One region of the Myceligenerans cantabricum genome, then DNA from elsewhere that is predicted to be linked to it. Evidence: riboswitches for the same ligand, from Rfam matches in the RefSeq annotation. Region 1 holds a riboswitch; each other region holds the start of a gene.

Region 1 (7,350 bases):
ACGGCGTAGTCGGCGCGGGCTGAGATCCTCATAACCGTATTGTTCACCGGAATAGGCGGGTTGCGCACACAGTGTGCTGCGGGGTGTGCGACACGCTCCGCAGTGCGGGCCCTGGATGCCGGCGCCGAGGCCCCGACGCCGCGGACGCGGAGCTGCCGTGGACGCGACAGCCACCCTGGAGACGAAGGCCACCCTGGAGACGGAGCAAAAACCCGATCAATCTGAAGTGCTTGTATCCGACCGGAGTGGTGGGTTATTCTCGTCCTGTCCGACGCGCGCCTCCTGTCGCGGCGGACCCTCACCTGGAGTCACAACCATGAGAACCCTCATCCTGCTCGCGCTGGTAGGTCTCGGCGCCCAGCTCGTCGACGGCAGCCTCGGTATGGCGTACGGCGTCACGTCGACGACGCTGCTGCTCGCGATCGGCACCAACCCGGCCGCGGCGTCGGCCACCGTGCATCTTGCGGAGATCGGCACGACGCTCGCGTCGGGGGCATCGCACTGGAAGTTCGGGAACGTGGACTGGCGGGTCGTCGCGAAGATCGGGATCCCGGGCGCCGTGGGTTCCTTCGTGGGCGCGACTTTCCTCTCGTCGCTCTCCACCGACGTGGCCAAGCCGGTGATGTCGCTGATCCTCCTCTCGCTGGGTCTCTACGTGCTCCTGCGGTTCACCGTGCAGGGCCTGCCGACCCGATCGGAGAAGCCGCTTCGCAGGCGGTTCCTCACCCCGCTCGGACTGGTGGGCGGGTTCATGGACGCGACCGGGGGCGGCGGCTGGGGGCCGGTCGGCACGCCGGCGCTGCTCGCGAGCGGCCGGATGGAGCCGCGCAAGGTGATCGGCACGATCGACACGTCAGAGTTCTTCGTCGCGGTCGCGGCCAGCATCGGCTTCCTGATCGGTCTGTCCGGGGAGGGCGTCGACGTCGGCTCGGTGCTCGCGCTGCTCGTCGGCGGCCTCGTCGCGGCACCGATCGCCGCCTGGCTGGTACGGCACGTCCCGCCGCGCGTGCTCGGATCGATGGTGGGCGGCGTCATCGTGCTGACCAACACCAGGACCCTCCTCGGCAGCGGCTGGGTCAGCGCGTCCGGCGTGACCGAGATCCTCGTCTACGCGGCGATCTGGATCGGCTGGGCCGCCGCGGTCACCTGGTCCTTCCGGGCGTACCGGATCGACCGGAAGGCCGCGGCCGACGTCGCGCCCGCAGGGGAGCCGGAGGCACCGAGCCGGGTCGCGGCGCCATGATCCGACCGCCCTATCGTGTGTTCATGAGCACCGATCGTGTCGCCGTCATCACCGTGTCGGACCGTTGTGCCCGTGGCGAGGCCGAGGACCGCTCCGGGCCGCTCCTGGTCGGCCTCCTCAAGGAGGACGGCGCCGATGACGTCGTCTCCCGGACCGTGCCTGACGGCGCCGACTCCGTCCGCGACGCCATCCGGTGGGCGCTCGACGAGGGCGCCCGCCTGATCCTGACCACCGGCGGGACCGGCGTCACGCCGCGCGACCGCACCCCCGAGGGGACGCGCGACCTGCTCGAGGAGGAGCTCCCCGGGATCGCCGAGGCGATCCGGTCCCGCGGTGCGGGCGCCGGCGTTCCGAGTGCGGTCCTGTCGCGGGGTCTCGCCGGGACCGTCCGGATGCCCGACGGGGACCGGCGCGCGCTCGTCGTCAACCTGCCCGGGTCCACGGGCGGTACGCGTGACGGCGCCGCGGTCGTCCTCCCGTTGTGGCCACACATCCGTGACCAGCTCGACGGCGGCGACCATCCCGCACCGACGACGCTGTAGCGGTCAGCCGCCCGCGAAGGGCGGGAGGACGTCCACCGTGGAGCCGTCGGGGACCGGGGCGTCGTCCGCCGTCGTCCGGGCGCCGGCCACCAGCAGGGCGCACCGCGACAGGACGTCGCCCAGGCCCGCTCCGTGGCGCGAGGTCAGGTCGGCGCGGAGGGCGGCCGCCGTCGTCGGGCCCGGGAGGTCCTCCGTGGCGACGCCGGCCGCTTCGCGGGCGCCGGCGAAGTAGCGGACCTGGATCATTGCTGCTCCGTTCCCGGACGAACCCAGTCGCCCGACTTGCCGCCCGTCTTGCGGACGAGCCGCACGTCGGCGAGCGACACCGACTTGTCCAGGCCCTTGACCATGTCGACCACCGCGAGCCCCGCCACCGACACCGCCGTCAGGGCCTCCATCTCCACGCCGGTGCGGTCCGCGGTGCGGACGGTCGCGGTGATGTCGACGCCGTCGTCCGTCACGACGAGGTCCACCACCGCGCCGTGCACGCCGATCACGTGGGCCAGGGGCAGGAGCTCCGCGGTGCGCTTGGCGGCGGCGATGCCCGCGATGCGGGCGACCGCGAGCACGTCGCCCTTGGGGACGTCACCGGACCGGAGCGCCGCGACGACGCCGGGCCCGCAGGCGACACGACCGGTCGCGGTCGCGGACCGCACGGTGGGTTGCTTGGCGGTGACGTCGACCATGCGGGCCTCGCCACGGTCGTCGAGATGAGTGAAAGTCACGTGTCCAGGGTAGAAGACCACCGGGCCGCCACGGCGCCGTCCCGAGCACGCGCGGGGTGGCGTGGGTGGCCCGGTCGGTCCGTCGGTGAGTGATCGGCAGATTGAACGACCGATCACTCACCGACGGACCGACCGAGCCGGTGTGCTCGGGTGCGGTGTCTGTCCCGGTCAGATCGCGCGGGACGTCGAGCGGGCCGCGATGCGGGCCACGGCCCGCTGCGCGCCCTTCGCCGCGACCCGCTTGGCCAGGACAGCTGTCGCGGCGGCGGCCGCGGCGAACACCGTCGCCTGCACCATGTCGAGCTCTGGATCGTCGGGCTTGGTCGGGGCTTCCTTACCGGTCACCTTCTTCCAGATCAGTCCCAGCGCCTTCTGCGCCGCCCATCCGGCGGCGAAGGTGAGGGCGATCGTGCCGACCTTCACCGCAAGTGTCGGTTCCGTCTCATTCTCGGCCACGTACCCACCGTAGCGGCATCCGTGTCGGCCAGCAGCGGTAGGCTGCCGAGAACAAACGACAGGGGAGCCCCCACCAGACGTGTGGGCGCTGAGAGTGCGGTCCGCCGCAGACCCTTGAACCTGATCCGGTTAGCACCGGTGGAGGAAGTCGAAAGGACCCCCTCATGACCATTTTCTGCCGCACGGCGGTGACCGCGGCGTCCGCCGCGACCGCGCTGCTGCTCACAGGATGCACGGGGCAGCCCGACAGCGAGGAGTCCGCCGGGCAGCCGGACACCGTCACGCTCGTCACGCACGACTCCTTCGCGCTGAGCGACGGCATCCTCGAGAGGTTCGAGAAGGAGTCCGGGCTCACCGTCGAGGTGAACACCGCCGGCGATGCCGGCACGCTCGCGAACCAGCTCGTGCTGACCAAGGACGCGCCGGTCGGCGACGTCGTCTTCGGCATCGACAACACGTTCGCGTCGCGCGTCACGGACGAGGACGTGATCGCGGGCGACCTGCTGCAGGTCGACCGGGGCGACGTCTGCATCAACGCCGACAAGGAATGGTTCGCCGAGCAGAGCCTCAAGATCCCCGAGACCCTCGAGGAGCTCGCCGCCCCCGAGTACCAGGGCCTGCTCGTCGTGACGAACCCGGCGACGTCGTCCCCGGGCCTCGCCTTCCTGCTGGCCACGGTCGACGAGTTCGGCGACACCGGGTTCGGCGACTACTGGGGCGCCCTGCGCGGCAACGACGTCAAGGTCGTCGACTCCTGGGAGGACGCCTACTACGTCGACTTCTCCGGCGGTGACGGGGAGGGTGACCGCCCCCTCGTGCTGTCGTACTCGACCTCCCCGGCCGCCACGGTCGGCGACGACGGCAGGTCCACCACCAGCGCCCTCCTCAAGACCTGCTTCCGCCAGGAGGAGTACGCCGGCGTGCTGGAGGGCACCGACAACAGCGAGGGCGCCAGCGAGCTGGTGAGCTTCCTGCTGTCGGACCCGGTGCAGGAGGATCTGCCGACCTCGATGTACATGTACCCGGTCAGCGACCGCACCAAGCTCCCCGAGGGCTGGGCCGAGCACGCCCCGCTCGCACAGGACCCGTACGAGCTGGAAGCGGACGAGATCGCGGAGAACCGCGACGAGTGGATCGAGGCGTGGACCGCGATCGTGCTGGGCTGAGGCTCCGTGGAGGCGCCGTCCGGCGAGGCGCCGTCCGGCGGGGGATCGTCTGGCGAGGGGTCGTCTGGGGCGTGGTCGCGCTCGTCCCGCTGCTGTTCGTGGGGCTGTTCTTCGCGTGGCCCGTCGCGACGCTGGTCGCCCGGGGCTTCGTCGACGACGGCGCGCTCGACCTGTCCGGGTTCGCCGACGTCCTCAGCCGCCCGCGCACCTGGCGCCTCATCGGGCTGACGCTCGCCCAGTCCCTCCTCGGGACCGTCTTCTCGCTGCTCCTCGGCCTACCCGTCGCGTTCCTGCTCTACCGCCGCAGCTTCCTCGGGCGCACGCTGCTGCGCGGCCTGGTCACGGTCCCGTTCGTGCTGCCCACCGTCGTGGTCGGGGTGGCGTTCCGCAGCCTGTTCGTGCCCGGCGGCGCGCTCGGCTTCATCGGCCTGGAGGAGACTCTGGGCGGGATCGTCGTCGCGCTCGTGTTCTTCAACCTGTCCGTCGTCGTGCGCACGGTGGGCGGGCTGTGGGAGCGGCTCGACCCGCGCGCCGAGCAGGCTGCCGGAGCGCTCGGCGCCTCGCCGCTCCGGGTGTGGTGGACGGTCACGCTGCCGTCGCTCGGGCCCGCGCTGGTCTCGGCCGCGTCGGTGGTGTTCCTGTTCTGCGCGACGTCCTTCGGTGTCGTCATGGTGCTCGGCGGCCCGCGGTACGGGACCATCGAGACGGAGATCTGGGAGCGCACCACCCAGTTCCTCGACCTGCGCTCGGCGGCCGTCCTGTCGATCCTGCAGCTCGTGGTCGTCGCCACCGCCCTCGCCGTGTCCGCGCGCACCCGCGGCCGGCGCGAGGCCGCTCTGCACCTGGTCAGCGACCGGTGGTCGGCCCGGGCGCTCACCCGCTCGCCCGCCGACACGGCCGCCGTGGCGGCGACGGCCGCCGTCGTCGGCGGGCTGATCCTGCTTCCGCTCGGCGGACTCGTGCTGCGGTCCTTCCGCGGGCCCGACGGCGACCTCGGGCTCGCCAACTACGTCGCGCTCGGTTCCACCGCGGGCAACACGCTGAACGTCACTGTGTGGGAGGCGCTCGGCAACTCGCTGCGGACCGCCACCTGGGCGTGCGTGACCGCGCTGGTCGTGGGCGGGCTCGTCGCGCTGCTCGTGTCGCGCCGGCCGGGCGGGGCCGGGACGCGGAGGGCCGTGTCCCTCCTGGACGGGCTGTTCATGCTGCCCCTCGGGGTGTCGGCGGTGACCGTGGGCTTCGGCTTCCTCATCACCCTCGACCAGCCCTTCGGTGTCCAGTACGACCTGCGTACCTCCGCCGCGCTCGTGCCGATCGCCCAGGCCGTCGTCGCCGTGCCGCTCGTGGTGCGCACCGTCCTGCCCGTGCTGCGGGCCATCGACCCGCGCCTGCGCGAGGTCGCCGGAACCCTCGGAGCGAGCCCCGGTGCCGTGCTGCGTACGGTGGACCTGCCCCTCGCCGCCCGATCGCTCGGGCTGGCCGTCGGGTTCGCGTTCGCCGTGTCGCTCGGGGAGTTCGGCGCGACGTCCTTCCTCGTACGGCCGCAGAGCGACACCCTGCCCGTCGTGATCTTCCGGCTCATCGGGCGGCCCGGGGCCGAGAACTACGGGATGGCGCTCGCGGCGTCGGTGGTGCTGGCCGGGCTCACGGCGATGGTGATGATGCTGGCGGAGCGCCTGCGAGGCGATCATGGCGGAGGGGAGTTCTGATGGGCTCGACAGGTTCGACCACCGGGTCCGAGGGCCTGGCCACCGGTCCAGGAGCCGGTGGCGGGCTCGCCGTGCGCGACGTCGTCGTCCGCTACGAGAAGACGGCCGGCGGGCTGCGGCGCCGTGCGCGAGCGACCACGACCGCCGTCGACCACGTCTGCCTCGACGTGGGCCGCGGCGAGATCGTCGCGCTGCTCGGGCCGAGCGGGTGCGGCAAGTCGTCGCTCCTGCGCGCCGTCGCAGGGCTGGAGCCGCTCGTGGGCGGCACGGTGACGTGGGACGACGGCGACCTGGCCGGTGTGCCGGTGCACCGCCGCCAGTTCGGCCTGATGTTCCAGGACGGCCAGCTCTTCCCGCACCGGGACGCCGGGCGCAACGTCGCGTACGGGCTCGAGGCGCAGCACCTGCCCGGGCGGGAGCGTGCCGCACGGGTCGTGGACCTGCTGGACCTGGTCGGGCTCGCGGGCTACGAGCGGCGCCGGGTGGCCACGCTGTCCGGGGGAGAGCGGCAGCGGGTCGCGCTCGCGAGGGCGCTCGCACCGCGTCCGCGACTGCTGCTCCTCGACGAGCCGCTGTCCGCGCTGGACCGCCGCCTGCGGGAGCGCCTGGCCGCCGACGTCCGCCGGGTCCTGCGGGAGACGGGGACGACGGCGCTCTTCGTCACCCACGACCACGACGAGGCCTTCGCGGTGGCGGACCGCGTCGGCGTCATGTTCGCCGGGCGCCTGCTCCAGGTCGCCCCGCCGGACGAGCTCCGCGAGAAGCCGGCCACGGCGGAGGTCGCGGAGTTCCTGGGCGGCTGACCGCCGAGTGGGGGCGCGCCCTCGGACCGACTCCGCCCCGGCCGCCGTCGGACAGTAGGTTTGTGCACATGCGCACCGAGCTTGCACAGCAGCCTGTCGACGCCACGACCACGTCCGCCTGGGGCGATCTCACCCGGCTCTCCGGGGGCCTGGAGCCGGACCTGCGGGGCTGGTTCGAGACCGACCCCGGACGGGCCGACCGGTTCGCGTTCCAGGCTGCCGACCTGTACGTGGACCTGTCCAAGAACCTGCTGACCGACGACGTCCTGGCAGCGCTCGTCGCCCTCGCCGAGCAGACGGGCGTCGCCGCACGCCGGGACGCGATGCTGGCCGGCGAGCACATCAACGTCACCGAGGACCGTGCCGTCCTCCACACCGCGCTGCGCCGGCCCCAGGGTGCGGCTCCCGCGCTGCGCGTGGACGGCCAGGACGTCGACACCGACGTGCGCACCGAGCTCGACCGCGTCTACGCCTTCGCCCGGAAGGTGCGGTCGGGCGAGTGGACCGGCGTGACGGGCGAGAAGGTCCGCACGATCGTGAACATCGGCATCGGCGGCTCGGACCTCGGCCCCGTCATGGCGTACGAGGCGCTGGAGCCGTACGTCGCCGCAGGGCTCGAGTGCCGGTTCGTCTCGAACATCGACCCGACCGACGTCGCGCAGAAGACCGCGGACCTCGACCCCGCCACCACCCTCTTCATCGTGGC
Region 2 (7,350 bases), on a different contig from region 1:
GCGGGCGTGCCCGACGCCGGGGCTCTCGGCGGGCTGCTCGGGACACGGAGCGCGCGCTCGGTCGCGGTGGCGACCCGGCTCGCGCTCGACGTCGGCGCCCCGCTCGGCCAGGTGCTGGAGGCGGTGGCGGACTCGCTCGTCCGGGACGCCGAGGCGCGTGCCGAGCGTGAGGCGGCGATCGCGGGCCCGCGGACGACGGCGCGAGTGATCCTCTGGTTGCCTCTCGCGGGCGCCGGTCTCGGGTGGCTGCTCGGCGCCGACACGGTCGGCGTGGCGACGGACGGCGGTCTCGGCAGTGCGGCGGTCTTCCTCGGTGTCGTGCTCGTGGTCGCCGGGTGGGTCTGGTCCGCGCGGCTGGTGGCCCTGGCGCGGGACCGGTCGCGTGGTGGCGAGATCGACGTGCAGGTGCTGCTCGATCTGCTCGCGGCGGCGCTCGGTGCGGGATCCGGCGTGCCCCGGGCCCTGGGTGCCGTCGGGCGCGCCGTCGCCGGGAGGAGCGGGGCCGCGCTCGAGCGTGCCGCCGATGCGCTGGTGCTCGGTGCGACCTGGGGACAGGCCTGGGTGGACGCACCGGAACCGCTCCTGCCGGTCGTCCGCGCGCTGCGTGGTGCGTGGGTCGACGGTGCGGCCCCCGGCGAGGCGCTGCGCGCCGCAGGTCAGGAAGCCCGCCGTGAACGGAGCGCCGCGGCCCGGACCGCCGCGGCACGGCTCGGCGTGCGCCTCGTGCTTCCGCTGGGCTGCTGCTATCTGCCGGCCTTCGTGCTGGTCGGGCTGGTCCCGGTGCTGTTCGCGATGGGTATCGGCCTGCTCGGCACCTGACGCGCACCGGGCCGGCACCCGGCAGGCACCGCGAGCTTCCCCCGTCCGGGGGGTCGAGTCCGCCACCCGGCGGTCTCGGAGCGCCGCCGCGTCGCGCGGCGGCCGTGTGAGACGTCCCGCCGCACGGGGTGGCGGGAACGAAGGAGAGGAGATCACGATGACGGACACGAAGGCCGTCGGTCCGGCCGGAGCGGTCGGGCAGGCAGTGCAGGAGGCGCCGGGGAGCGACCCCGAGGGCGGGATGGCGACGGCCGAGTACGCGATCGCGACCCTGGGGGCGGTCGGGTTCGCCGGCCTGCTCACGGCCCTGCTCAAGGGCGGTGCGGTGAAGGGCATGCTGATGTCGCTGATCACCTCGGCACTCGGCGGCTGACGATGGCCGCGAACCGGGGTACGGAGCGCGGGGCCGTGACGGCCGAGATCGCGGTCGCTCTCCCCGCCGTGGTGCTGGTCCTGGTCGCGGTCCTCACGCTCGTGGCCGCGTCCGGGGCGCAGATGCGCGCCGTGGACGCGGCCCGGGCGGGCGCACGGGCCGTCGCGATCGGGGACGACGACGCGGCGGTCGAGCGGGTCGTCACACGGGTCGGCGGCGACGACACCGACCTGTCGATCGACCGCGACGGCGAGTGGGTGCAGGTGACCGTGACGAAGCCGGTGGCGAACGGGTTGAGCGCCGTCGACCCGCTGCGGGCACGCGGCACGGCGACGGCCCGGGCGGAACCGTGAGCGGGCGGCCGGTCGAACGAGGTGCGGGCACGGTGCTCGTGCTGGGGATCGTCGGTGCCGTGCTGCTGCTCATGGCCGGGCTGGCCGCGCTCGGTGCGGCGCAGAACGGCCGGGGTGCGGCGCAGTCCGCCGCCGACCTCGGTGCGCTGGCCGGGGCCACGGCCCTCCGGGACGGTGGCGACGGGTGCGCGACGGCGGCCTCCGTGGTCGCCCGGAACGGGGCCGAGGCGACGTCGTGCGACGTCCCGGAGGCCGGCGTCGTCCGCGTCGAGGTCCGCCGGGCGGTGGCGCTGCCGGGCCGGTGGCCCTCGCTCGGTGCCGCGCAGGTGGCCGCCCGTGCGGGACTGCGCGCGACGGTGGCCGAGGGCGGGCAGCTCGCACGGGGACCGGGTGTGCCGGGCTGGGCCGGCCGGCAGCGGGCGGGGCAGGTGCCGGGCCTGGCCGGGGCTGCCATGCGGTACGGCAACGGTCGGATCCCGTCGAGCGCGCTGTGCGACCTGTCGTTCGCGCCGGGGCACGAGCTGCGGTGCGACGCGGCGGTGGCGATCGAGGAGCTGAACGTGGCCTTCGGCGCGGTGTTCGGGCGCCACCTGACGGTGACCGACTCGTATCGGTCGTACGAGGCGCAGGTGGCGGTGAAGGCGAGCAAGGGCGCGCTGGCGGCACCGCCGGGGACGTCGAACCACGGGTGGGGGCAGGCGGTCGATCTGGGCGGCGGGATCCAGGGGTTCGGCACGGCCGAGTACCGGTGGATGGCGGCGAACGCGGGCGCGTCCGGCTGGATCCACCCCACCTGGGCGGAGCCGAGCGGATCCAAGCCCGAGGCGTGGCACTGGGAGTACGGGACGGGAGCCTGATCCTCCGGGTCTGACGCGGCTGAGGGGAAAACAGCGTGACATGACATCACTACGAGCCATAGCATTCCTGCTACGAACAATAAGGAGGGTGCGATGACAGGCATGCAGCCGCCGCAAGGCTCGGCGGACGTGGCGCTGGACGTCCGGGACCTGCGGATGCGCTACGGAACCAAGGACGTGCTCACCGGCGTCTCGTTCACGGCAGGTCGTGGGGAGGTGCTCGCGCTGCTCGGCCCCAACGGGGCCGGCAAGAGCACCACCATCGAGATCCTGGAGGGGTTCCGCACCCGGTCCGCCGGAGAAGTCATGGTGCTGGGGCAGGATCCGGCGTCCGGCGACGAGGCATGGCGGGCCAGGCTCGGCGTCGTGCTGCAGTCGTGGCGGGACCATGGCCGGTGGAAGGTGCGTGAGCTCCTCGACTATCTCGCCCGGTTCTACGTGCCCTTCTCGATCCCCGAGATCGAACGGCCGTGGGACGTGGAGGAGTTGCTCGGCGTCGTCGGCCTCACGGAGCACGCGAACCTGAAGATCAAGTCGCTCTCCGGCGGCCAGCGTCGCCGCCTCGACGTGGCGATCGGGATCGTCGGCCGGCCGGAGCTGATCTTCCTGGACGAGCCGACGGCGGGCTTCGACCCGCACGCCCGCCGCGAGTTCCACGACCTCGTGCACCGGCTGTCCGACTTCGAGAACACGACGGTGCTGCTCACCACCCACGACCTCGACGAGGCGGAGAAGCTCGCCGACAGGATCCTGATCCTCGACCAGGGCACGATCGTGGCGAACGGCTCGGCGGACGAGCTGGCGCGCCAGATGGCCACGGGAGCGGAGGTGCGCTGGACCGCGGACGGACGCCGCCACGTGCACGCCGTCGAGCAGAATGATCCCACCGTGTTCGTCCGCGACCTGCTGGGGTCGGACCCTGAGGTCACCGAGCTCGAGGTGCGCCGGGCCAGCCTGGAGGACACGTACATGTCGCTCGTGCACCGTGCGGAGACGGGCCAGGGCGCGCCCGGGAGCGGCTCGGACGAGCCGGGCTCGTCCGAGCCAGGACCGGACGATCCGGGACCGGACGCGACCGGCGACGGCGTGACGAGCAAGGACGACGAGACCCAGGAGGTGCGCTCATGACGGCGGCGACGCCCGACGCCCGGTGGACGGCGGTCCGTGCCGGACTCGTCCGTGGCTGGCTGGAGACCAAGCAGTCGCTCCGGGAGCCCGGGGACATCCTCTGGTTCTTCCTGATGCCCGTGATCTTCGCGGTGGTGCTGCTGTTCATGCGCGGTAGCTCGGTGCCCGGCACCGACTTCGAGCTCGGCGCCATGGTGTTGCCGAGCATCGTGGGCATGTCCATCGCGTTCGGCGGGCTGACCGGGCCTGCCGGGGCCATCGCGACGGACCGCGAGGACGGGACGCTGCTGCGGGCCAAGGCCACGCCGAACGGGATGATCGGCTACCTGTTCGGCAAGGTGGTCATGTTCGGCGCGACGACGCTGATCAGCCTTGCCCTGCTGGTCATCCCCGGCATCACGGTGGCGGGCGACCTGCGGATCGACGCCCGGACCTGGGCGACCCTGGTGGTGATCTTCGTGATGGGCATGGTCGCGACCGTGCCCATCGGTGTGGCGCTCGGGTCCCTGTTCAAGACCGCGTCGCAGACGGGGCTGCTCATGCTGGTCTCGATGGCGCTCCTGGTCGTGTCGGGGATCTTCTATCCGCTCACTGCCCTGCCTTCCTGGCTGCAGTGGATCGGCCAGGCGTTCCCGTACTACTGGCTCGGGCTCGGTGCCCGGTCGGCGATGCTCCCGGACGAGATGGTCGTCGCCGAGATCGGCGAGTCCTGGCGCACGCTCGAGATGTTCGGTGTGCTCGGCATCTGGGCCGCGCTGGGCCTGACCGTCGCGCCGATCGTGCTGCGGCGGATGGCCCGCCGGGCGTCCGGGGCAGCGGTGGCGGCGGCGCGGGACCGTGTCATGGCGCAGGGGTGGTGAGTGGTGGGCGAGACCACGACCGACGTCGTCCACAACCGGATCGCGATGCTCCGGGCCGAACGTGGGATCTCGCGGCGCGAGCTCGCCGAGGCGCTCGGCGTGCACTACCAGACGGTGGGCTATCTGGAGCGAGGGGAGTACAGCCCGTCGCTGTACCTCGCGCTCCGGATCGCCGAGTACTTCGACGTGGCGGTCGAGGTCGTGTTCTCCACGCGGCCGTTCAAGCGGCTCGGTGAGTAGGACGTCGCGCGGGAGAAGGTGGTGCGTCGCCTTCCCTGCGCGACGGTCGCCCGGCGCGGCGTGTCAGGCCTGGTCCTCGGGATCGGCGGGATGGTTCAGGACGGTGATGGTGCCGTCGTCCTCGATCCGGAGGCGGCGCGGGTCGCCGTCGGCGAGGTCGAGCGCGGCCTCGAGGAGGACCGCGTGGACGGAGTCCCACCGGGCGGGCAGCCAGTGGTAAGAGCGCAAGGCGTCGAGAACCGGTCCTGGGGGTACGCGTTGCACGGTCATATCATCCACGAGGTCGCATCATCCCAGGTCAGAGGCTATTTTGCGAACCAGGGGCGTGGAGCTGCCGCCGCTTGGCGCCAGTGTTGACGCACAGATACTGACATGTTGTAACGTAAGCCTCGATCCCACGGGTGCCCTCGCAAGGGCTGAGATCGGGCTGTCGCGGCTCGGACCGTCGAACCTGACCGGGTAATTCCGGCGTAGGAAGTTGGAGAGTTGATGACGACCATTTCTTCACGCGCGCTCACGTACGACGTCGACCACGAGAGCGGCTTGCACGTCGCGGTCACGGAGATCACGCTCGCGCCGTCCCCCGACGGCACCCCGAACGACCCCGTCCGGGTCTACCGGACGGACGGCCCGGCGTGCGACCCGAACCACGGCCTCCCACCGGGCCGGACCGGCTGGATCACGGAACGCGCCGACACCGAGGAGTACAAGGGTCGCGCGGCTCACCCGACCGACGACGGCCGTGGGGCGGCTCGCCGTGCGGCACGCTCGTCCGCCGGCGAGGACGCTGCGCGGCATGCCGGCGGCCCGGCGTCCGCCGACGAGTGGAAGGGGTCCCGCCGCCCGCCGCGCCGCGCGCTCCCCGGCCGCACCGTCACGCAGCTGCACTACGCCCGCCGCGGCGAGATCACCCCGGAGATGCGTTTCGTCGCGGTCCGGGAGGGCTGCGACGTCGAGCTGGTCCGGTCCGAGGTGGCCGCCGGGCGCGCCATCATCCCGAACAACGTCAACCACCCCGAGTCGGAGCCGATGATCATCGGCAAGGCCTTCGCCGTGAAGGTGAACGCGAACATCGGCAACTCCGCCGTGCACAGCTCGGTGGCGGAGGAGGTGGAGAAGCTCCAGTGGGCGACCCGCTGGGGCGCGGACACCGTGATGGACCTGTCCACGGGCGACGCCATCCACACCACCCGGGAGTGGCTCCTGCGCAACTCCCCGGTCCCCATCGGCACGGTCCCGATCTACCAGGCGCTGGAGAAGGTCAACGGCGACGCGAACGCCCTGACCTGGGAGATCTACCGCGACACGATCATCGAGCAGTGCGAGCAGGGTGTCGACTACATGACGGTGCACGCCGGCGTGCTGCTGCGGTACGTGCCGCTGACCGCCAACCGTGTCACGGGGATCGTCTCGCGCGGCGGCTCGATCATGGCCGGCTGGTGCCTCGCGCACCACCAGGAGAACTTCACCTACACGCACTTCGACGAGCTCTGCGAGATCTTCGCCGCCTACGACGTCGCGTTCTCGCTCGGCGACGGCCTGCGCCCCGGATCCATCGCCGACGCGAACGACGCCGCCCAGTTCGCCGAGCTCGACACGCTCGCCGAGCTCACGAAGCGAGCCTGGCGGTACGACGTGCAGGTCATGGTCGAAGGGCCCGGGCACATCCCGCTGCACCTCGTGCGCGAGAACGTGGAGCGACAGCAGGAGCTCTGCGACGGCGCGCCGTTCTACACGCTCGGCCCGCTCGTCACCGACATCGCGCCCGGCTACGACCACATCACGTCGGCGATCGGCGCGGCGGAGATCGCCCGCTACGGCACGGCGATGCTCTGCTACGTCACGCCGAAGGAGCACCTCGGCCTGCCGAACAAGGACGACGTGCGCACCGGGGTGGTCACCTACAAGATCGCGGCCCATGCCGCCGACATCGCCAAGGGCCACCCGGGCGCCCGCGACCGCGACGACGCGCTGAGCAAGGCCCGGTTCGAGTTCCGCTGGCGTGACCAGTTCGCGCTGTCGCTCGATCCGGAGCTCGCGCAGGAGTTCCACGACGAGACGCTCCCGGCCGAGGCGGCCAAGACCGCGCACTTCTGCTCGATGTGCGGGCCGAAGTTCTGCTCCATGCGGATCTCGCAGGACATCCGCGACGAGTTCGGCGGAGCCGCGGAGCAGCAGGCGATCGCCGGGGCCGCGGACGGTCTCACCCCGGAGGAAGCCCAGGCCGGCATGGCGGCCAAGTCGGCGGAGTTCCTGGCAGCAGGCGGCACGGTCTACCTCCCGGACCCGCAGGTCGGCACCCCGACCTGACCCGGGACCGTTGCGGGCGCGGCCCTGCTCACGGAACGTGTGACAGGACCGCGCCCAGCAGCCGCACCGCTGCCGCCTTCTCCAGGGGCGCGTTGTACGAGCCGCACTTCGGCGACTGCACGCATCCTGGGCAGCCGTCCGCACAGGCGCACCCGACGATCGCGTCGCGGGTGGCGCGCAGCCAGGTCGCGCCGAGCTCGAACCCCCGCTCGGCGAACCCCGCACCGCCGGGGAAGGCGTCGTACACGAAGACGGTCGCCTCGCCCGTGTCCGCGTGCAGCTCCGTCGAGACCCCGCCGAGGTCCCACCGGTCGCACGTGGCCAGCAACGGAAGCATCCCGATCGACGCGTGCTCGGCCGCGTGCAGCGCCCCGGGCGTCTCCTCCGCCGACACCCCGGCCGCCCGCAGC
Region 3 (7,350 bases), on a different contig from region 1:
GAAGCAGCCGGCGGTGTTGGGCAGGGCACGGATGCCCAGGCGGTCCAGCATGCCCCAGATCGAGGTGTCGCCGGGGACGCGGGGGCCGCCGGCCGGGCCCTCCGCGGCGCCCCGGGGCGCGGGCCGCGCCACCCGCCGCATCGCGACCGTGGTCAGCTCAGTCCCCGACGCGGTCAGCGCGTCCGCGAGCGCCAGCAGGCTCGCCGCTCCCCCGGTGCCCATCACGAGCCGCGACCGGAGCGGGACGCCGGCGACGGTCAGGGGTGCCTCGGCGGGCGCGGTCGTGGCGAGGGCCGGGGCCGTGCCGTCGGTGGGGGTCATGGTCATCCTCCCTGCACGGCGGCGACGACCTCGACGCGCGCCCCCGGGCGGATCTCGGTGCGGTCCCAGGCCCCGCGGGGCACGACGGCGTCGTCGACGGCGACGGCGACGCCCTGCGGCACGCCGTCGACCACCACCTCGGGCAGCAGGCGTGCCACGAGCTCCGTCACGGGCAGCGGCCCGTCCAGCGGGTACGGCTCACCGTTCACGACGGCGGTCCGGTCGGTCGGTACGGCAGTCATGCGGATGCTCCTCGGGGGGTGGGGGCGGGAGAAAGGTGGGGGGTGAGGATGGTGGCGGCGTGCGGGGTCAGGAGGATGCCGCTGCGGTAGTGGCCCGTGGCCAGGACCAGGCCGGGGGCGGCCTCGCCGAGCAGCGGGGCGTTGTCCGGGGTGCCCGGGCGGGAGCGGGTCGTCGTCTCGGCGAGGTCGGCCTCGTCCAGGGCGGGCAGGAGGGCTCGCGCGTCGCGCAGCAGGGCGAACACGTCGCCCGCGCGGGTGCGGGTGGTGGCGGCGCGCTCGTCGGACGTGGCGCCGACGACGATCTCCCGGCGCCCCTCGGGCCGGGCGCGCCGGGGCACCACGTAGACGGGCCGGCCCTGGACGGTGCCGCGCACGACGGTGGCGGGGCCGGCGTCGGCCTCGGCTTCGAGCCGGAGGGTGGTGCCTGGCACGGGTCTCGTCGGGGCTCCGCCGTACAGCGCGGCGCTCGCGTGCCCGGCGGCGAGGACCACGACCCCGCCCCGGTGCTCGGTCCCGGCGGCGTCGACCACGCCGGTCACGGCACGGTCCGTGCCGGACCGGACCAGGGAGGTCACGGGCCGTGCGACGAGGGTCGCCGCCGGGTGGCCGCGCACCAGGCCGAGGAGGGCCCGGTGCACGGCGCGCGGGTCGACCTGGTGGTCGCCGGGGATCCACGCGGCGGCGGAGACGCGCGGTCCGAGGGACGGTTCCCGGTCCCGCGCCTCGGCCAGGGTGATCTCCCGGGAATCCAGGCCCAGGTCGTGGTGCAGCGCGAGGCGGCGGCGCAGCAGGGCGGCGTCGTCGGCGTCGTACGCGACGGCGAGGGTGCCGGTCGTGTCGAGGCCGAGCGTCCCGGGCGGGAGCCCGGCCGCCCGCTCCAGGCCGGCGGCGAACGACGGCCACCGCCGGGCGGACTCCGCGCCGATCCGTGCGAGGCGTTCCTCGCCGAACTCCGCCTCCATCGCGGGTCCGAGCATGCCGGCCGCGGCGTGGGTGGCGCCGTCACCGGGGGCCGGGTCGAGGACGGTGACCTGCGCCCCGGCGTCGAGTGCGCACCAGGCGGCGGTCAGCCCGATGATCCCGGCGCCCACGACCACGACGGCGGGCGCACGGCGGTGCTCCATGGTTGCTCCCTTCGCCGGCATGATCCGGATCAGGTTCGACGGTCGGCGCTCCTGCGCCCTCTCAGCCCCGCGGGGGCTCCCGTGCATGTCGTGAGCAACCATAACCCCGCCGGCACCGCCCACCTACACTGCGTGCCGTGGATCCTCGAACGCGGCTCGCCGACGCCCGGCTCTATCTGTGCACCGACGCCCGGGAGTCCTCGGGCGATCTCGAGCCGTTCCTGCACCGGGTGTTCTCCGGCGGGGTCGACGTCGTGCAGCTGCGGGACAAGTCGCTGGACGCCGCGCGCGAGCTGGAGCTGCACGCCCTGGTGGCGCGGGTGGCGGCGGAGCACGGGGCGCTGTGGGCGGTCAACGACCGGGCCGACGTCGCCGGCCTCGCGGGCGCGCCCGTCGTGCACATGGGGCAGGACGACCTCTCGCCGGCCGACGTACGCACGCTCCTGGGCGACGGCCCGGTCCTCGGGCGGTCCACCCATGCGTTCGGGGAGGCCATGACCGCCGAGGCCGACGACCGCGTCGACTACTTCTGCGTCGGTCCCCTCTGGTCCACCCCCACGAAGCCCGGCCGCCCGGCGGTCGGGCTGGACCTGCTGCGGGAGGTCGCCGCGGCGCGGCCCGTGACCCCCTGGTTCGCGATCGGCGGCATCGACGACGACGGCCCGGGGACCACCCGCCTGGACCAGGTCCTGGCGGCGGGCGCCACCCGGGTCGTCGTCGTGCGCGCCATCACCCGGGCCGACGACCCGGAAGAGGCGGCGGCCCACCTGCGCCGCCGCCTCACCGGGAACAGCGGGGTCAGCCGTTCCAGGCCTTCGTGAACTCCTCCAGGTCGATCTTGCCGTCGCCGTCGGCGTCGGCGTGCACGAAGATCGAGGTGAGGTCGTCGTTCGAGACCTCCTCGCCCCGGCCGCCCATCGCCTGGCGGAACTCGTCCACGGTGATGTGGCCGTCGTCGTCGGCGTCGAACTCGTGGAACGTGGCGGTCAGGTCGTCATCGGCGGTCACGGGAAGCCCTCCAGGCATGTCCGACAAGCAAGGTCCGCAGCAGGCTACTCCTGCTTCGGGCCCACCCACACCTGCTGCGCGTTGACGAACTCCCGGATGCCGTGCGGGCCCAGCTCGCGGCCCAGGCCCGAGCGCTTGATGCCACCGCTCGGCAGGCGGGGGTCGGTCTTCACGATGCCGTTCACCGCGACCTGTCCCGCCTCGATCCGGGCCGCCAGCGCCTCGCCGCGCTCCGGCGTCGACCACACGCTCGCCGCCAGCCCGAAGTCGGTGTGGTTCGCGACGGCCAGGGCCTGCTCGGCGTCGTCGGCCTTCATCACGACCATGACCGGCCCGAACGTCTCCTCGCGGCAGGCCGTCATGTCCGGGGTCACGTCGGCGAGCAGGGTGACCGGGTAGAAGAACCCGGCTCCCTCGGGCAGCTCGCCGCCGAGCAGCAGCCGCGCCCCCGCGTCCACGGTCTCGGTCACCTGGCGGTGCAGGTTGTCGCGCAGGTCGGCACGGGCGATCGGCCCCACCTGCGTGCCCGCGTCCCGCGGGTCCCCCACCACCAGCTTCTCCAGCCGCCTCTGCAGCTTCTCGACCATCACGTCGTACACCGGCGCCTCGACGACGATCCGCTTCGCCGCGATGCACGACTGCCCCGCGTTGATGATCCGCGACAGCGTGATGACCTCGGCCGCCGCGTCCAGGTCGGCGTCGGCCAGGACCAGGCACGGGTCGCTGCCGCCGAGCTCCAGCACGACCGGCTTGATCTCGCTCCCCGCGACACCCGCCACGGCCGACCCCGCGCGCGCCGACCCCGTGAACGACACCGCCTGCACCCGCCGGTCCCGGATCACGCCCTCCACCGCCGCGGTCTCCAGCGGCAGGTTCGCGAACACCCCCTCGGGCACGCCGGCCGCCACGAACGCGTCCGCGATCGCCTGCGCGCACCCGGGCACGTGCGGGTCGTGCTTCATGACGCACGTGTTGCCCGCCATGAGCGCCGGCGCCGCGAACCGCGCCGCCAGCCAGAACGGCGCGTTCCACGGCAGCACGCCCAGCACCGTGCCCAGCGGCAGGTGCTGCACGTAGCTGCGCGTCGCGTCGGACGCCAGCACCTCCGGAGCCAGGTACTCCGCCGCGTGCTCCGCGTAGTGCTCGAGGCACCAGGCAGCCTTCGCGACCTCCCCGTGCGCCTCCGTGATCGGCTTGCCCATCTCGGCGGTCATCAGCGGCGCGAGCTCGTCGGTGTGCTCGCGCAGGTAGGCTCCCACGGCCGCGAGCACCTCGGCCCGCCCCGCGATACCCCGGTCGCGCCACGCCGGCCAGGCCGCCCGTGCGGCGTCCAGCACGGCGTCGACCTGCTCGGGGCCGGCCGGGTCCTGCTCGGCCACGACCTGCCCGTTGCTCGGATCGATGGCAGTCAGCATAGGTACCTCCTCGAAAGGGTCCGGGCTCACGCGATCTCCGCGACGCCGGGGCGGATGGGGGTCGGGGCCTCGACGTCGTCGTCGCCTGGTCCTGGGTCCTCGTGCGGGACGACGCCCGCGGGCTCGGGGACGGCGGACGGCGCCGCCGGCGCCGCCGCGTGCTCCGGCTTGCACACGAAGTCCTCGTCCAGGGTGAAGAACGACTCGCAGCCGTTGGCAGTCACGTGGATCGTGTCCGAGATGCCGACCGTCTTGTCGCCGTCGACCCCCCACATCCACGGCAGGATGTGGAACGTCATGCCCTCGCGCAGGATCATCGGGTTCCCCTGGTTGAGGCTCGCGATGTAGCCCTCGTCCCAGCTCGGCGGGAAGGCGATCCCGATCGAGTAGCCCGACCGGGTGATGAGGCGCGCGCCCACCGTGTTGTCCGAGATGATGTTGCGCACGATGTTGTCGGCGTCGGACACCGTCAGTCCCGGCCGGATCGCGGCCTTCACCTCGCGCAGGGCGAGCTTCATCCGCTCCTGCGCGACGAGCATCGAGTCGGACGCCTCGTCGAGCACCACCGTGCGCATCATGGCGGTGTGGTACCGCCGGAAGCAGCCGCCCACCTCCATGAACACGTGCTCGCCGGGCTGCACCGTCCGGCCCTCCCAGGTCGCGTGCCCGATCATCGTGCGCGGGCCGGAGACCACGTACGGCATGACGGCCGGCGGCTCGCCCCCGGCACGGAACATCCCGGCGCTGATCTCCGCGCCGATCTCGTTCTCCGTCACCCCTGCCGCGCACGCCTCGATCCCGGCGCGCATCCCGGCCTCGGTCGCCAGGGCGGCCCGGGACATGATCTCGATCTCGACCGCGGACTTGCGCACGCGGCCCTCCTCCACGATCCCGAAGCAGTCCAGCAGGCGTCCCTCGGTGAACGCCGTGTGGATGTAGTCCTGGTGGTAGGCCGGGAAGAAGTAGCTGTTGCGCTCGTACCCCACGTCCTTGGTGTGCAGCCCGAACTCCCGCAGCGCCTGCATCAGGCTCTGGATGGCGTCGCCGGTGTCCGGGTAGGGCCGCGTCACCTCCACCCAGGTGCGCTCGATGACGTTGGACTCCTCCATGGCGCGCGTGATCATGAAGGGCTCGAGCTCCAGCGGCACCACCAGGGCCTGGAAGAAGGAGTAGCCCGTGGTCTGGTAGTCCGTCAGGTACATCAGGTTCTCGGGGTCGGTGATCACCACCGCGTCCAGCAGCCGGTCCGCCATGCGTGTGCGCAGCTCCGCCAAACGCCTCTGGTACTCCTCGAACGGGAACGTCATGTCTTCACGCTGTCTCATCTCAGGGCCTCCCCTCGTGGTGGTGTCGGTTCACGGCGTCGCGGTCGTGCCGCGCTCAGATCGTGTGCTTCACGGCCGCGGCGAGGATCTCCAGGCCGTCGGCCAGGTCGTCGTCACCGATGGTGAGCGGCGGGATCACCTTGAGCACCCGGCCGCCGGTGCCGCACGGGCAGACCAGCAGGCCGTTCTCGAAGCACTCCGCGGTGACCGCCTTGGCGAGGGCACCGTCGCCCAGGTCGAGCGCCTGGACCATCCCGCGCCCGCGCACCTCGAACCCCTTGCCCGCGTCGCGGGCGATCATCCGCAGCGCGTTGACCATGGTCTCGCCCTTGGTGCGCACCTGCGTCATGAGCACGTCGTCGTCGAAGTACCGCAGCGCCTCGCGGCCTGCCACGAACGACAGGCCCTGGCCGCGGAACGTGCCCGTGTGCTCGCCGGGCGACCAGCGCGCGTCGTGCTCGGGCTTGACGAGGTTCATCGCCAGCGGCGTCCCGAAGCCGCCGATGCCCTTGGCGAGGCACACGATGTCCGGGTCCAGGTCCATGCCGTCGAAGCTGAAGTAGCTGCCCGTGCGGCCGCAGCCGACCTGGATGTCGTCGATGACGAACAGCGCGTCCACGTCGCGCGCCAGCTGCTGCACCGCCTGCAGCCACTCGCGGCTCGCGACGTTGACCCCGCCCTCGGCCTGGATCGTCTCCACCACGAAGGCCGCCGGGGGCCGGAGCCCGCTGGAGCCGTCGGCGAGCAGGGCACGATACGTGTCGAGGGACTCCGTCCCGCCCCCGGGGGCGGTCTCGAACGGCAGCCGGACCACGTTCTCGAGCGGGACGCCGGCGGCGTTCCGGAAGTACTCGTTCGCGGTCAGCGCGAGGGAACCGAGCGTCATGCCGTGGAACCCGTGCGTGAACGCGACGACGTCCCGCCGCCCCGTGACCCGGCGGGCCAGCTTGAGCGCGGCCTCCACGGCGTTGCTGCCCGTGGGTCCCATGAACTGCATGCGCATGGTCATGCCGCGCGGGGCCAGGACCGTGTCGGCGAACCCCTCGAGGAACTCGCGTTTGGCCGTCGTCGCCATGTCGAGGCTGTGGACGATGCCGTCCGCCTCGAGAAAAGCGATGACCGCCCTTTTCATTCGCTCGTTGTTGTGCCCGAAGTTGAGCACCCCCGCACCAGCGAAGAAGTCGATGTAGCTCTTACCGGCTTCGTCGACCTGACGTGCGTTCGACGCCGAGTTGAACACCGTGGGCCACGTCCTGCTGTAGCCCCGGATCTCGGACTCCCACTTCTCGAAGACCTCCATGGCCTAGATCTAGTTGCCGTGCGGCCTTCGGGTCAAGGAACTCGCCGTAATTTTTCCGCGCAGGTTTCCCGGCGAAACCCTGCCGTTACCGGCCCTGCCCGATTCGGTCACGATGTCCACCGCCGGAATTGTCACGGCTGTCCTACGGCAGCGGGATCTCCCGGCCGCCGACGACGGCGACCGTGCGCCCGTCCTTGCGTACCAGAGCGGGCCGGACCGGCTCGACGAGGCGGTCCGCGGCGGCCGCGACGACCGCGGCGGCGTGCTCGAAGGCGGTGAGTTCCGTGAGCGTCTGCCAGGTGGGCGGCATGAGACGCGCGGCACCGGTCGCGTGCTCGTCAAGGATGTCGGCCGGGTACCACCAGCCGGCCTCGACCGCCTCCGTGGTGCGGGCGTCGGCGGACTGCCCGGCGGGGAGCGCCGCGACGAAGAACGCGGCGTCGTAGCGCCGGGGCTCCTGCTCGGGGGTGATCCAGCGGGCCCACGGGCGCAGGAGGTCCGCGCGCAGGGTGAGGCGGGCGTCGTCGAGCACCTCGGCCAGGCCGGCCCTCCGGTCGAGCAGGGCGGCGCGGGCCGCGCCGAGCGCGGCGGTGTCAGGCAGCGGGCCGCCGGCAC

What was found. A riboswitch is a leader RNA that binds a small molecule or an ion and turns the genes downstream of it on or off. The one in region 1 is predicted to bind thiamine pyrophosphate.
Region 2: it holds a riboswitch for thiamine pyrophosphate, as region 1 does, so the genes downstream of both, thiC (phosphomethylpyrimidine synthase ThiC) here and ACYU96_RS16545 (thiamine ABC transporter substrate-binding protein) in region 1, are expected to answer to the same signal.
Region 3: it holds a riboswitch for thiamine pyrophosphate, as region 1 does, so the genes downstream of both, thiO (glycine oxidase ThiO) here and ACYU96_RS16545 (thiamine ABC transporter substrate-binding protein) in region 1, are expected to answer to the same signal.

Annotation. Positions count from the first base shown of each region.
Region 1 covers NZ_BAAHAJ010000011.1:433,586-440,935, reverse strand. Annotated here, with positions in the region: gene ACYU96_RS16575 (RrF2 family transcriptional regulator) at 1-32, opposite strand, end outside; gene ACYU96_RS16570 (sulfite exporter TauE/SafE family protein) at 317-1,243, shown strand; gene ACYU96_RS16565 (MogA/MoaB family molybdenum cofactor biosynthesis protein) at 1,267-1,785, shown strand; gene ACYU96_RS16560 (MoaD/ThiS family protein) at 1,789-2,031, opposite strand; gene moaC (cyclic pyranopterin monophosphate synthase MoaC) at 2,028-2,510, opposite strand; gene ACYU96_RS16550 (DUF4235 domain-containing protein) at 2,679-2,966, opposite strand; TPP riboswitch at 3,017-3,130, shown strand; gene ACYU96_RS16545 (thiamine ABC transporter substrate-binding protein) at 3,131-4,132, shown strand; gene ACYU96_RS16540 (ABC transporter permease) at 4,108-5,841, shown strand; gene ACYU96_RS16535 (ABC transporter ATP-binding protein) at 5,841-6,644, shown strand; gene pgi (glucose-6-phosphate isomerase) at 6,713-7,350, shown strand, end outside.
Region 2 covers NZ_BAAHAJ010000013.1:351,932-359,281, forward strand. Annotated here, with positions in the region: gene ACYU96_RS18765 (type II secretion system F family protein) at 1-819, shown strand, start outside; gene ACYU96_RS18770 (DUF4244 domain-containing protein) at 977-1,192, shown strand; gene ACYU96_RS18775 (TadE family type IV pilus minor pilin) at 1,228-1,545, shown strand; gene ACYU96_RS18780 (Rv3654c family TadE-like protein) at 1,542-2,402, shown strand; gene ACYU96_RS18785 (ABC transporter ATP-binding protein) at 2,496-3,530, shown strand; gene ACYU96_RS18790 (ABC transporter permease) at 3,527-4,390, shown strand; gene ACYU96_RS18795 (helix-turn-helix transcriptional regulator) at 4,394-4,630, shown strand; gene ACYU96_RS18800 (hypothetical protein) at 4,694-4,894, opposite strand; TPP riboswitch at 5,020-5,124, shown strand; gene thiC (phosphomethylpyrimidine synthase ThiC) at 5,120-6,940, shown strand; gene ACYU96_RS18810 (DEAD/DEAH box helicase) at 6,969-7,350, opposite strand, start outside.
Region 3 covers NZ_BAAHAJ010000009.1:83,361-90,710, reverse strand. Annotated here, with positions in the region: gene ACYU96_RS09565 (thiazole synthase) at 1-321, opposite strand, end outside; gene thiS (sulfur carrier protein ThiS) at 324-563, opposite strand; gene thiO (glycine oxidase ThiO) at 560-1,687, opposite strand; TPP riboswitch at 1,677-1,780, opposite strand; gene thiE (thiamine phosphate synthase) at 1,816-2,508, shown strand; gene ACYU96_RS09545 (EF-hand domain-containing protein) at 2,486-2,695, opposite strand; gene ACYU96_RS09540 (NAD-dependent succinate-semialdehyde dehydrogenase) at 2,740-4,110, opposite strand; gene doeA (ectoine hydrolase) at 4,137-5,435, opposite strand; gene ACYU96_RS09530 (diaminobutyrate--2-oxoglutarate transaminase) at 5,491-6,735, opposite strand; gene ACYU96_RS09525 (NUDIX hydrolase) at 6,878-7,350, opposite strand, start outside.